2 regions of the Bacillus sp. mrc49 genome follow, and region 1 is predicted to be linked to the other one. Evidence: predicted binding sites of a transcription regulator. Region 1 holds the regulator's gene; the other holds the start of a gene.
The links. The regulator LexA, encoded in region 1, represses DNA repair genes until DNA is damaged. The targets are predictions, from matches to a motif close to CGAACATATGTTCG.
Positions count from the first base shown of each region.

Region 2: CVN76_RS11400 (Y-family DNA polymerase) is a predicted target of LexA. The motif match lies at 4,360-4,373, and genes of this name have one in related genera.

Region 1 is NZ_PHNG01000709.1:357,278-364,750, forward strand. It holds gene tkt (transketolase) at 210-2,213, opposite strand; gene CVN76_RS18830 (DUF896 domain-containing protein) at 2,449-2,682, opposite strand; gene CVN76_RS18835 (YneB family resolvase-like protein) at 2,747-3,403, opposite strand; gene yneA (cell division suppressor protein YneA) at 3,416-3,727, opposite strand; gene lexA (transcriptional repressor LexA) at 3,884-4,507, shown strand; gene CVN76_RS18850 (glucosaminidase domain-containing protein) at 4,692-5,306, opposite strand; gene CVN76_RS18855 (hypothetical protein) at 5,525-5,809, shown strand; gene CVN76_RS18860 (hypothetical protein) at 5,962-7,473, opposite strand, start outside.
Region 2 is NZ_PHNG01000688.1:25,153-32,625, reverse strand. It holds gene CVN76_RS11430 (Ohr family peroxiredoxin) at 1-225, shown strand, start outside; gene CVN76_RS11425 (MarR family winged helix-turn-helix transcriptional regulator) at 285-722, opposite strand; gene CVN76_RS11420 (YqkE family protein) at 894-1,151, opposite strand; gene CVN76_RS11415 (alpha/beta hydrolase) at 1,284-2,213, shown strand; gene CVN76_RS11410 (iron-sulfur cluster biosynthesis family protein) at 2,233-2,556, opposite strand; gene CVN76_RS11405 (YolD-like family protein) at 2,710-3,045, opposite strand; gene CVN76_RS11400 (Y-family DNA polymerase) at 3,075-4,337, opposite strand; gene CVN76_RS11395 (C40 family peptidase) at 4,761-5,420, shown strand; gene CVN76_RS11390 (hypothetical protein) at 5,633-6,157, opposite strand; gene CVN76_RS11385 (GyrI-like domain-containing protein) at 6,369-6,767, shown strand; gene CVN76_RS11380 (SDR family NAD(P)-dependent oxidoreductase) at 7,212-7,473, opposite strand, start outside.

The DNA.
Region 1 (7,473 bases):
ATTTTTTACTATCTATGATGACTTTCCCCTATAATTGACATAATTAAACGAAAATTAATTATTCTCATTATATATTGACAAACGGACGGTATATGTTGTTTGTTGGAGAAATTTTCTTCTTTTTTTGTCGAATCGAAGAATTCCCCTTACAATAAGAAATTCCAATAAAAAACTGACACCAATCTAGTTGGCGTCAGCTCCATTTACCATTATTTCAACAATTCTTTAACACGGGCCACTACATTATCGACTGTGAACCCAAACTCTTCCATGATCTTGTTTCCTGGTGCAGACGCTCCAAAGTGATTGATGGCCAAGATTTCACCCTCATCACCTGTATAACGATCCCAGCCAAACGGTGAAGCCACTTCAATGGCTAGACGTTTTTTCACAGCCGGATTGATGACACTTTGTTTATATTCTTTCGATTGCGTTTCGAATCGATCCCATGAAGGCATGCTGACAACAGAGACATCGATGCCTTCTGCCGCTAAAGCTTGCTGTGCTTCCACAGCCAAGTTCACTTCGCTACCTGTCGCAAGAAGCAAAGCATCAGCTTCTTCTTTTTTCGAGGCGGAGATGATATAAGCTCCTTTTGAAACACCTTCATAAGCATTTTTATCAGTGTCTTTAATTGTCGGTAATCCTTGACGAGTAAGTACAAGGGCAGTTGGTTTATTTGTAGACTCCATAGCCACTTTCCAAGCCGCTGCGGTTTCATTACCATCTGCTGGACGGATTACACCTAGGTTCGGCATCGCACGTAATGAAGCCAATTGTTCGATTGGTTCATGGGTCGGACCGTCTTCCCCTACAGCAATGCTGTCATGGGTGAATACATACGTTACAGGTAAGCCCATCAGTGCTGCCATTCTTATGGCTGGGCGCAAGTAGTCAGAGAAAACGAAGAAAGTCCCTCCGTACACTTTAAGTCCGCCATGGAGAGTCATCCCATTCAATGCAGCTCCCATTGCGAATTCACGTACACCAAACCATATATTACGGCCACTGTAATTACCCGGTAATAAATCCGTCTCACCTTTGATGGCCGTGTTATTCGAGCCGGCTAAATCTGCCGATCCACCTATGAAGCTAGGAACCGTTTTGGCAATCGCATTTAAAACTTCTCCGCTTGAAGCACGGGAAGCCAATGTTTTTCCTTCTTCATAAACCGGTATTTCCTGATCCCATTCAGCAGGCAGCTCACCTTTGATTGCCAGTTCCAATTGTCCGGCTAATTCAGGATGTGCTTCTTTGTAATTCTTGAACAGTTCGTTCCAAGCTTCTTCTTTTTTCGATCCGGCTTCTACACAAGCTTGATTGAAATGTGAATACACTTCCTCAGGAACATGGAAATCTTCCTCGAACGTCCATTTATATGCTTCCTTAGTCAGCTTCAGCTCATCTGAACCAAGCGGAGCGCCATGAACTGCTGACTTACCTGAACGGTTTGGTGAACCGTAACCGATAACTGTTTTCACTTCTATTAATGTCGGACGATTTTCATCCGTTTTCGCTTCTTCAATCGCTTTCGCAATTTCTTCCAGATCATTTCCATCCTCAACACGGATATATTGCCAGTTATAGGATTTGAAGCGTTCTGCTACACTTTCACTGAATGACTGACTTAAGTCTCCATCAAGGGAGATATCATTGGAGTCATATAAAACAACAAGTCTTCCAAGTTGGAGATGCCCAGCTAATGATGCCGCTTCAGCAGAAACACCCTCCATTAAATCTCCATCTCCGCAAATGCTATATGTATGATGATCGACCACATTATAAGAATCACGGTTATAGCTTTCTGCCAAGTGTCGTTCGGCCATTGCCATTCCAACTGCCATCGCGATCCCTTGTCCTAACGGTCCTGTAGTCGCATCTACGCCTGCAGTATGTCCGAATTCAGGATGACCTGGAGTTTTACTGCCCCATTGACGGAACCCTTTTAGATCATCAATGGTCAAGCCATACCCAGACAAGTGTAGGAGGCTATACAACAGCATCGATCCATGTCCTGCTGAAAGAACGAAACGATCTCTATTGAACCACTCTGGATTTTTCGGGTTATGATTCATATATTCAGTCCATAGTTTATACGCCATTGGCGCTGCACCCATAGGCATCCCTGGATGGCCAGAATTAGCCTTTTCAATTGCATCGATCGATAAAGTACGAATGGTATTGATAGAAAGTGCATCTAATTTATCTAACATATAGTAAAACATCCCTTCCTGTAATGTACCTCTTTATATTATAGTGACCCGCTAAATATCACAACTAAAATCACTATTCGATACCCAATATTATACATCCTTTAGCCAAAATTAAAGAATTCCCCTATTTAGATTAAACTAAATAGGAGAATACATACATGAATGCACTCTCTTTTACGGATTACTGTCCAAAAGAAGCTTACAATGGAGAGTTCCCGTCAGGAAAGTCCCAGCATTAATGTAAGTTTCTTTTCTCTTTAATATCTTTAATTTTCTGTGGAGTGACGTCATTACCTTCAGGATCGACCACTTTCACGTGTTCTAACGTATCGGACATCGATTGCCTGAATGTTTCTAAATACTCGCTTCTTAATAGCGTTTGCTCTTTCGCTTCCACTTCCGTCAAGCCGACTTCCTTAGCCTTTTTGGAAAGTTCATTAATGCGGGCCAATTTTTCTTTTGATAGCATAATTTCGCTCCTTCATATCTGCTGATATTGTCATGGTATTAAAAAAGAAGCGAAATTACAAGTTCTATGATTGACTTTCCTCTGTATTTTGCTGATGTTCGAGATAACGGCGGTTCACGGTAGCCTTGGATACTTTATAGCCAAAACCCCTTAAGGTGGCTGCAATTTCTGCAAACGTCAATCCGTTCTCACGAAGTTTAATGATTTCTACTACAGGAATTTCCTTGCGGTCCCTTCCAGTAGCATTCCTTTGGTTATGCAGGTTTTTTTGAGGGCGGTAGCCTTTTTCGACAGCCCTTAGCATCCCGCGTTTTATTTTCAAATTATGTAGCTTCCTTTGATATTCCTCCACAATCCCGACTATTTGGATGACCATGGCATCAGAATCCGATAGCTCAAGTTCCCCATCATGCGAAAGCGTGTAAATTTTCACGCCTTCTTTAAGGATGACATGGAAAAGCGCGATTTTGGCATTGCCTCTTCCAAGCCGTGTCTCGTCCTGGATTAATAGGACTTCAGCTTCCTTGGTTTTAAGAAGCTCCAGCATATCAAAAATCCCGTCACGGTTTAGCTCATACCCGCTAGCCTGCTCTTTTATTACCGCAACCACCTCCAAATCCATCTTCCCTGCCAACTTGACTAGCTCATCTTCCTGCCTTGCCAATGATGTTTCCTGTGTCTCTTTTTCCGTGCTGACCCTACAATAGATTACTGCCTTCATAATACCCTACCTTCACTGCTGACTGGCCAAATTCTGAACGAGCTTTTCCCCTTTTACCGGTATCACGATTACTTGTCCGGGTTTAATCGAATCCCCACTGATACCATTATGCTCTTCTATCCAACCAATGAATTCTTTTTTTGTCAAATCAGCTCCTTCATATTCTTCGGCGATTTCCCATAAGGTATCGCCTTCGCTTACTTCTATAGAAAGGAAATCCTTTTTTTGATCATCGTTTATTGTGCAAGAGAATAAAATTGAAAATATGAATACAGAACCGGCTAATAGAATCGTATAAATATAATTTTTGTATAATTTTTTCATGAATAATCCCTCCGACACGAATGTTCGTTCGTATTTTATATTTAAATTATAATAAGAACACCTGTTTCAGTCAACAACAAAATTCGAACTTATGTTTGTATAGAATTGGCCTCCATGCTATAATGAAGCAAAGAACATTGGGGAAGAGGTGCACATATGACTAAACTATCAAAACGGCAGCAAGATATTCTTGATTTCATTAAAGAAGAAGTTCGCCTGAAAGGGTATCCGCCATCCGTAAGGGAAATCGGCGAAGCAGTTGGGCTTGCATCAAGCTCGACCGTACACGGACATTTATCCCGTCTGGAAAGCAAAGGACTGATCAGACGTGATCCAACCAAACCGAGGGCCATTGAAATCCTGAATTTGGAGGATGCTAACAATATTCCGAAAGCCAATGTCGTGAACGTTCCATTACTTGGTAAAGTAACAGCCGGCATGCCGATAACGGCAATTGAAAACATAGAGGAATACTTTCCGCTTCCCGAAAGCATGGTACCGCATGATGATCATGTATTTATGCTTGAAATCATGGGGGAAAGTATGATCGAGGCAGGAATTCATGACGGTGATTATGTCATCGTGAAGCAACAGAGCAGTGCCAATAATGGAGATATCGTCGTGGCGATGACTGAAGATGATGAAGCCACTGTAAAACGATTCTTTAAGGAACCGGATTACATAAGGCTGCAGCCAGAGAACTCGAATATGGAGCCCATCATTCTGCGGGATGTATCTATACTTGGAAAAGTGATAGGCTTATATAGGCAAATACACTAAAAGCGCTAACCGCGCTTTTTTTGTTTGTCTCTTAATTTATGTAGAGAACTCTCTCATTATGCGTAGGGAACTAATTTTTTTGATAGGATTATTTTTTACTAGAATAGACCACATTTCCCTTCCACTATGCAATCGGTAGACAAAAAAAGAAAGCAAGTGCATAGCACTCCCTCCCGATTAACGTTCATTTTACTCTTAATCTTTGGTTCACTTTGATTAAGTTTAGATCGGCCAGCCCGTTCCACTGCTGAATCTGAACTTGCGTTGAACCATATGCCTTGGCAAGCGCAGAAACGGTATCCCCTTTTATCACGATATGATAGACCTCACCCACCATGGAGTCAAACTTGGTTAAATCGCTCGTTTCAATAAGGTTCACCAGTTTTTCAATATACTTCGGATCTGTGGCGTAGCCTGCATCGTATATTGCCTTGAGGGCTTTTTTAAAATCCTTTTCACCGATGACGGCCGTATATAAATTTCTATTCCACGAAGTCCCGAATGCATACAGATTGGCAAGATCGCGAAGACTTTCCTCCCATGTCGGGTACTTTCTGAATTTATTCCTTACTTGGACAGGTGCTCCATTAACATATTCGATTGTTTGCATGATGATAGATTCGCCTTTATAGTCACCTTTCGTACCGAATATATTTTTTGCTTGATTGGCTAAAGTGCTTGTCCCATATCCACTCTCCAAACATGCTTGGGCTATCATGACGGAAGGTAAAATTTTAAACTCTTCATGAATTCTCAGGGCATAGGGTGCAATTTCATTTATAAACGTTTCCTTGCTCATTCCGACCTCCCGAAAAGATTCTCTAGTAGATTAATGCATGCCTTCACTCTTATCGTATTCAGAGCGATGAGAAAGGTTACAGGTCGTCTTAGCCAATTTGGTATCGAGTTGGACACGCCTGCAAGATTAGAGCCAAATCATCAATATTACGATAGTATATTTTGTTTATACATGGTAAAAAATAAGCTTGAGAATTTCTTACTTAAGGTGGTGCACTGATGGACTTTCCAACTATCCATACAAACTTTTGGGATGCTGTGATAGCGATACCTATCATCATGATCGTTACACAGGTCGTCAAGATCATGTTCCATATCCCATCTAAATTCATCCCTACCATTGCATTAGGTCTCGGTTTATTCATTTCCATTTTCATCAGCCATCGACAACATTTGGTTGCAGGCATTTTCATGGGCTGGTTTTATGGATATGCAAGCATTGGCAATTATGCCGCCCTCAAAACTGGTATATTATCCTATCGATCATCCAAACAAAAGACGTAGTGAATATGTCTAGCATCGAGGAGACTCGCCTTCATTCGATTCACCATAGGCTTGTTAACTCGTAGGTACTGGATGTCTTTTTCCTCTCCCGCCGCCTTTTTTTCAAATAAAAAATGCCTTCTATAAGAAAAGGCATCTTCCAAGCATCCACGCTATTTTTCAATATAGATCGAACGAATCAGGGTACGTATCCGTTCGGTACCATTCGCCCCTTTTTCCTTAATATCGATCGTTACATTATATACACCGGATTTAGGCACCTCCGGAAGTGTTCCAGAAAAATTTTCATTGCCCTTTATATGCATGGAGGTTGTTGGGCTGATTTCCTTACCGAATTCATCGATTAGATGAACCTTAAAGGTTGTGAGTACATGCTCCTTTTTACCATTGAGCGGTTTCTTTATGAAAAATTCGGCATCCTTTTGTTTAACTTTTCCAGGCATGCTCAATGTAATCGGATCACGTTCGTTAAATTGTGCTGTTAATAAGTATGCGTCCAAAAGGGACTTCGTTTTCATCCGCACCCGCCAGGTACCCATTTCCAGCTTACTTTTTTTAAATGTTTGGATGGCTGCTCCCTTAAAAAAGGAAGTCTCATTTTTTGCGGTATGTGCTATGGGTGAAAGGGAGTGCCTTTCATTAGACGGAGATACGACTTCGATTTCGACATCTTTTGAGGCCGTGTATATGGTAATAACACCTGGTACCGCTTCGTCTACTTGGAAACTATGTTCATTCCAAGCATTTTGTTGCAGATCGCCTCCGAAAACGGTTTGAGAGAGTGCAGAAGTGATGGGCTCATCCTCCGCTTGCAGGTTATGTTGGATATCCATATCAGGAACCAATGCAATCGAAGTACTTCTTAAATACGGCTCGATTCTTGAAAATACGGCAGTCCCCATGCGAATGTTATCGTGATCCAGGTTTGAATTGGTAAATAAATGTGTCGCGTAAGGGATTTTGCTGCTCCAGACATTCACTAGCCCATCGTTTTCTCCATAGGAGGACAAGTACTCTCCTCCAAGTGATAAAGCAGTCAACGCTGGTCCTCTATTCATTCCAGCAACGGTGAAATACATGTTTTTCCGGGAGTTTATATGGTTATCTGTTGCAGAACGAAATTCCGCCATTTTCCCAACCTGCAAAGAATACGTTCCATCATCTTTTTGCCCCAGCAGTGAGCCTAGCCAGCCTGCATACCAGCTATATGCCAAATCAGCGAGGTTCGATCCATGGTGAGGGGATGCTAATGTGATGACCCTGCCGACATATTGGTGTGCTCCATAGTGCACAAGGGCCGCTTGGGTGTCCGGGCCCCCTTTGCTATGTGCTATGATATTTACTTTTTCACCCTCGAAATGTTTGCTTATTTCCTTTAGCATGGATGCTAACAGCCTGCCATTGTCGTATTGACTAGCGGAACCGTTTCCGGCTGAATCATGAAGCTGTACAAAAACGGTTTGATAGCCCGCTTCATATGCTTTGGTATACATATCATTGACCCCGTGATAATCCGTTTCACCATACCAGCTGGTAGAACTGCCATTCTTTCCTTGAACAAATACAATCGGCGGTTTATTTTTGTCATGGTTGGGAGGAATCCCCCCCAAAAACCAATCGCCAGGGGTGAATCTTTCAGAGGGTGGTTTTAATTTTCCAGCAGA
Region 2 (7,473 bases), on a different contig from region 1:
GGGAAAGTCGAACGTGTTTCATTCGCTTCAAAGGTCACTGCGAGCGTCAGTTTATTGATGGGTGAGATGCATCAGTACAGCTTGGCTGTCACTTTGGCTGTGAAAGGATCGGGCATCGATAAAGAGACGTTCGAAGCCCTTGTTCATAAAGCACATCAAATGTGTCCTTATTCAAAAGCAATCAATGGCAATGTCGACGTCGCCATTGAGATCGATGTAGATTAATGAATATCCACCAACAACAAAAACGCTTCGGGTGAAATCTCACCCAAAGCGTTTTTTCTTTAAAATTGCTGTAAAGTTTTCAGCAGATGCAACAACGAAGCTTTCAAATCTTCGACCACCCGCTTATCTTCGCCTGATATAGCTGAAATGCGATCGGGTATGAAGCAGGCCTCTGCCTGCAAGCCGCGTCCCTTTTCCGTCAGCAAAATCAGCACCGAACGCTCATCTTGGGTGGAACGTTCACGGACAATCAAATCATTCTGCTCCATTCGTTTCAACATCGGGGTAAGCGTTCCTGAATCAAGGGCAAGCAGCTCCCCTAATTTTTTGACCGTGAGTGTATCCTGTTCCCACAGCAGGAGAAGGACGAGATATTGAGGGTACGTCACTTCAAGTTTATCCAGCAGCGGTTTATATTTTTTCGTCATTTCCCTTGAGCTTGCATAAAGCAGGAAACATAATTGATTTTCAAGCACATTTTCCAGTTTTTGCATCATATCACCAGCTAGTCTTAGTCAGTCCGATTTTCACCCTTATCGGAACGTATCTTTACTATAATCGTTCTGCTTTATAAAATAAAGGACTATCCGGATGGATGAATGGCAGCTCTTTCCGTTTTAAATAATCCCGAAAATAGGAACAGCTCCATCCTTCACTCCGTTTTGTCTTTATTTATAATTCTTCCAGTTCAGATTGCTTTCGCCCAATAGCTCTTCGAATGATTTATTTTTCTCCCGCTGCTTTCTTTCTGCGCGTTTCTTTTCTTCTTCAGCGGCCTTTTTCTCAACTTCCGCCTCGTTCAGTTCTTTTTGCTTTTGACGAAGCTGGGACATGATATCCTGATTGAGCATATCGCCAAGTTTCAATGATGAATCTTTCTCTTGGTTTTTACTCGGATTTTGCTTGCGTGGCTGTTTCTTTTTCATCCTTAAAACCTCCTAGCCCTTATTATGACCTGATTATATCATGATTGCCGTTTTTCCCGTTACGGTTTTCAAACCGTGTTTTCCCACTTCCCTCATGGTAAAATAAAGAAAATCAAACGAGGGGGATCCTTCATGAAAAAATGGTGGCTTGCATTAGTTGGAATTCTAACTTATATCATCGGCGTAGGCCTTTATTTCTCCAATCGGATCATGTACATGAAAAAGAAGGAAGATGCTTTTATCCAAAATCGTGAAATCCTGGCCAAACGCCTGATCAGGGAGGATTTTGATAATCTGCCCAAAACGGAAATCTGGGTATCCTCACCCTCGGGCTATGCATTGAAATGCTTGTTTGTCGAACCGCATGAAACCAATCAGTGGGTTATCATTTCCCATGGTGTGACGGAAAATAAAGTCAATTCGATTAAGTATATGAATATTTTTCTTAAGCGGGGCTTTAATGCCATCATTTATGATCACCGTCGCCACGGGGATTCCGGCGGCAAGACGAGCAGCTATGGACATTATGAAAAGCTCGACCTGAAGGCCGTAATCGATGAATTGAAGCGGCGTAAAGGCCGCGATCTTACCATCGGCATTCACGGGGAGTCCATGGGGGCCGCAACCTTGCTTTTATATGCCGGGATGCTTGAAGATGGCGCTGACTTTTACATTGCCGACTGTCCATTTTCAACTTTCGAGGATCAGATTCAACATCAGCTCAAGGCGGAAATCCCCATTCCTTCATGGACCGTATTTCCGCTTGGACGTATGTTCATCAAACTCCGGGACGGATATTGGACCAATGAAGTGTCCCCGATCAAGTATATTAAAAACATCCGCAGCCCGGTGCTCTTCATTCACAGTGAAAAGGACACCTTCATTCCCGTTTCGATGACGATGGAATTATATGCAGCAAAAGAGGGCCCGAAGCAGCTGTACATCGCTAAAAAAGGGGCCCATGCTCAATCTTATAATGAGAATCCGCAAGAATATGAAGCTCAAATCGATCAGTTTCTAGAAACTTATCTGAAAAGGAGAAAGGAAACAGAGGGGATCTAATACTCCCTCTTTTCTTCATTTACATTTTGTTAAAAAAGCTCATTCTAGGATTCAAGATTTGATTCGGACTTTTCAACTGAAAACTGTTCGCTTCCGGCACAAAGTCTATTTTCATGCTTTCATCGAGAAAAATCATTTTTGATGTTTCCACGAATAGAGGGATACCGTTCGTTTCCACCTTTTCGGTCCCTTCCTCCGCTTCGTTGACCAGCCATAACGCGGTCACACCGCTTACAACGCAGCCGCAGCCATCCGTGTCATATTTCAACTGTAAATGTCCTTTTTGTCCCTCTAGCTTATCGGCTATTTTCCCTGCCGCTCTTTCCGTCCATTCAATATACATGTTACATGCCTCCCGGTGTCTTTGCCTGACCCCATTATAAACGATAAAAACGCTGCTGTTAACGAATCTGCCTGCTCCACTGATGTTCTTGGATTGCCGATTTGTTTTGCTTCAAGCGATTTGCCTCCCTCTAAAAGTGGCTGTCCCTCCGCATCAGCCTTCCATTATCCTCACATCCGCTATATCAGAAAGCTTGATATAGTGGGCCTGCTGGAAATGATCGACGATATGGAGTTTTTGGCTGAGTTCATTATAATAATGGATCCGGCCAATTAACAGCTGATACCGGTTTCCTTCATAATGAGCAATCGTGACATCCTTTCTCCCCTCCATCGCCTCCCCCATCACGGCATTCATTTCCTCCAGCTGCTGCTCATCAAGGGTGCGCTTCGTTTCATAACCATCCTCCCCCGCCCAATCCCGCAGCATTTTCACATGCTCCGGCAGCATCATCGATGTCCATTTGATACGGCCTCGATCACGAATCATCTTTTTCCTCTCCCTTCAAAATTCCAGCCTCACGCTTTATGTCCGCCAAGCAGCCTGCTTCGGTAAACGGCTGTACCCGCTTCTGTATACGAAACGGCACGCAATAACGCTTTCGATCCATATTTATGGCGAATTCGATCGACCGTGTAACTCAGCTCCCGCTTTTTCCAGCGCGACATATCAAATAAAGTCAGCTGCATCTCGTTATCGTCGACAATATTCGAGAGTGTGACCGCTATGCTCCGAACCGTTTTTTGCTTTGTATAGTTTTCACGGAAAAGCTCCAGGCAAACTTTATACAGCTCCATCGTAATGTTGGTCGGTTCGCTTATTGAACGGGAGCGCTGAAACCCTCCGCCAAATTCATCCTTGCTGTAACCAATGCCCAGGCTGACCGTCCTGCCTGCCTTGTGATGGGTGCGTGCCCTTCTTCCGACTTCTTCGCAAATCTCCAGCATCACCTGCTTGATTTCATGCTCTTCCTTGTAATCCCGCAGCAGAATCTGGCTTTTGCCAAAGCTCACCTGTCCCTCGATAATCGGTGCCCCCATCTCCGATAAATCTATTCCCCACGCATGGTGGTAAAGCTGATTGCCCATAATGCCGAACTTCGATTCAAGTAATTCAAGATCATAATTGGCCAGCTGCCCAACCGTAAATATCCCCATTCCATGAAGGGTTTTTTCCACACGCCTGCCGATGCCCCACATTTCACGAAGCGGGGAAATCGGCCAAAGCTTGTTTGGCACATCCTCATACTTCCATTCGGCAATCCCTTCATGCTTGGCTTCTAAATCCAAGCAAAGCTTAGCCATAAGCATGTTCGGACCAATTCCAATGGCACAGGGAAGCTGTAATTCCCTTTCGATTTCATCTCTTATTTTTCCGGCTATCATCCGGGCATCTCCCCATAAAGAAGCCGCCCCATCGACTTTCACAAAACTTTCATCCACGCTATATACATGAATCGCTTCTTTGGGCACATAACGGTTGAACAGCCGGGTGATTTCCGTCGAGACCCTTAAATAGGTTGCCATTTTCGGTTCAACGACGACAATCCTTGGATCATTCGGAATCTCAAACATCCGCGAACCCGTTTTGATGCCAAATTCCTTCTTCATCTTTGGGGAAGCAGCAAGCACGATGCTCCCCGTCCTCTGCAAATCACCAACCACCGCCAGATAACACTCAAGCGGATTCAACCCAAGCATGACCGCTGAACAGCTTGCATAAAAACTTTTCATATCGATACACATAATTGATTGTTCCGGCATCGTCCCATAATCCATCATCCATCATCCATTCACTCTAACAAGAATATATGTTCGCCTATATTATACTCATTACTTTAACCGAATATACGTTCTTGTTCAATGGAAGTTTTCAGCCAATTTTCTACTTTTTATTGCAATTTCCTCAAGAAAATATATTCATACTAATAATGGGTTAATATCAAATTTTTCCCTTTATATCCATATAGTTTTTTTATAATCAATCAATTCGCAGCTTGAATTATCGGAAATGAATCCAAATGCTTACTGACTCTTCTATATCACATTTAATTTCAATAGACTTTCGCCTAACATTTCATTAGGTATTTATATCTATTTTTTGTAATGTAATTGTAACTAAAAATATGTCTAATTGTCATAATGGTATTGTAGGATAATATTGTTAAGAACAATCGTGAGATAGATAGAGAGGAAATGAAAATAATGAAGAAATGGATCGCTTCAGCTGCTGTTGCTTCTGCCATGATGCTAACCCCACTGCAAGCCTTTGCTAATATTGGAGACCAAACCCTCAGACCCGGAATGACACATAGCGATGTCAAACAACTACAACAACTTTTAAAAACCAAAGGTTATTTCACATATTCAGGTTCACTGACTACATATTATGGAACCTATTCCACATCAGCAGTAAAAAAATTCCAAAAAGCTAAAGGGCTAACAGCCGACGGAATCGCCGGCCGAGGCACATTCAATGCACTTGGCGTTTATAAAGTCAATAATACAAGCATGATCAACTATGCAAAAACCTTGATGGGCAAACCGTACAAATGGGGCGGAACGACTCCTGCTGGATTCGATTGTTCCGGCTTCATCTATTACGTGTTCCAGAAGTCACAAGGAATCACCCTTCCGCGTACCACATCCTTGCTCTATTCCAATACAGGTTTAAAAGTATCGTCACCTTCTAAGGGGGATCTTGTATTCTTTGATACTTCTTCCGGAAGAACAGGTGTATCACATGTTGGCATCTATATCGGGAACGGCCAATTCATTCAGGCTTCGACTTCAAAAGGAGTAACCATTACGGATATGGATAATTCTTATTGGAAACCAAGGTATTTAGGTGCGAAAACTTTATAAACCCTATACGTCAAAGAACCGGCTAGATCTTCTGTCCGGCTCTTTTTTTGTTTAGGCCATTTCATTGTTCGAGAACGAACAAAAAAAGACCCCTGAAGGGTACTTTTAGGGGTGGATCGCAGTGAATGACAATGAACTCAGAAACCGTGAATCCACAATCCGTGATCTTCATAACCTCATTGACAAAGGAACCTGCCCCGGTTGCTCCTACACTATTTTAAATATAAGATCTCATCCGTTACATCCTCTACAGTCACCATGAAGGAAGAATCCATATTGGAACGATTCATCATTTCGATCGTGTACACATGCTCTGACGGCAGATGAGTGACTTCAAGAATGATGAATCGCTGACTCTCGGCTTCGCTGACATGCTCGAGGGCAGCAGTGACCGCCCGCTGCTCGGCTGCGCTTTTCTCGTCCGTCAGAACAAGAATCAGTTCCGCTTTCGCTTTCCCAGGAAATGTTTTCGTGACCCCGCCCCTGTGCCACGGCTTCACTTTCATCCCAACCTCCAACTCGGAATAATCGAGGTTCTTTCCATGTTGATCTTGAATATATGTATCATTGGTCACCTTATAGTACGTTCCTTTAATCAGGAGCCTTCTATCATCGAGATCTGTAATGAAGCCTTCTTCTCCCTTATCAATGTCCTCCTTGTTCCAATCGGAGGTTCGACAGCCCCCCAGCATGCAGACGACCAGCAAAAACATATAAAGGTTCACCATCTTCTTCATGAAAATCCCTCCTAAGAAATAGACGCAATTCACCATGATTTGGTTACCAATCGATTTAAAATAAATATCCCATCGCTAAAAAAGAGGATCAGCACCTCGTTTTTGTAAGGAAAATGGGATCTCGATACCTGATGATTCAGTCAGCAGAGGAAGGGAATTCACGTGCTTTTATAGAATTAGTACATAATAACTTTTGAAAGGAAGAAAACACATGAAATTAAAAGTCATAAACAGCATACGAACCAATAATTTTAATGACGAACGTTTGATGCAAAGGATTACGGAATTATGGCAGAAGGCTTCCGATCGTCTGGCCGATCAAAAGGGAATTACCTACGCTGTATATCATAAGTATGAAAGTGACTATAAAGGTGATTATTCATTAAGTATAACCGTTGAAGAGGATGATGGGGAACCTTCACTGGAAATTCCGAATAACGCAAAATATGAAATCTTCATCGTGGATACAACGGTAGAACATGGAGTCATCAACACCTGGAAAGAAATATGGGCGCGTGAGGATTCGGGTACATTGGATAGGGCATATTCATTTGATTTTGAAAAATATTACCCTAATGGAGAAATTGAAGTTTACATAGCATTAAGATAGTATGCATGCATGGATGAATGACGAAAAACGATCACACCAAAATAAGGTCTTCGATATAGCAGACAAACTCCGATCAAAATGGAGTTTGTCTGCTGTTTTTTAATTTTTACAGTTTGACCGTAACACTTCCCGCTTTGCTTAAAAACGAAAGTGGCGTCCCGATTGCTTACAGATTTGGAAGGCTTGTACTTTAATCATTCCTTTCCTCCCCAGGCACCCGCTTTTAAGCAGCGGTCCAGGAAAGTCTCCTCGGCGCTTTTGCGCCTATGGCGGGGTTTCCGTGACTCGCATTTGCTGCAGGAGTTTCATACCTTTCCCTTCCAATCCACGTGGAAATGAAGATGTATGAGGACCTTCTTATACATGCTTCAAAAAAAAGGCTTCGAAATGTTTCCATTTCAAAACCCTTTTGTCTGAACGCTTGGATATGGATCCGTACATGAATTATTTTTTAAAAAATGCTTTTTTTCCTAAAAATTCGGTGATTCCCGGAAACAGGGTATACCATTTCCCAGCAAAATCCATCCAGCCCGGGAGATTGATTTCCCTCTTATTCGTCAGCATCGCCGCGACGATTTTAGTCGCGACACGCTCAGGTTTAAGCATGAATTTTTCAACATTCTTTACATATGTACCCGATTCATCAGCAATGCCGAAGAAATTCGTTTCTATCGGCCCTGGGTTGACGGTGGTCACATAAACACGA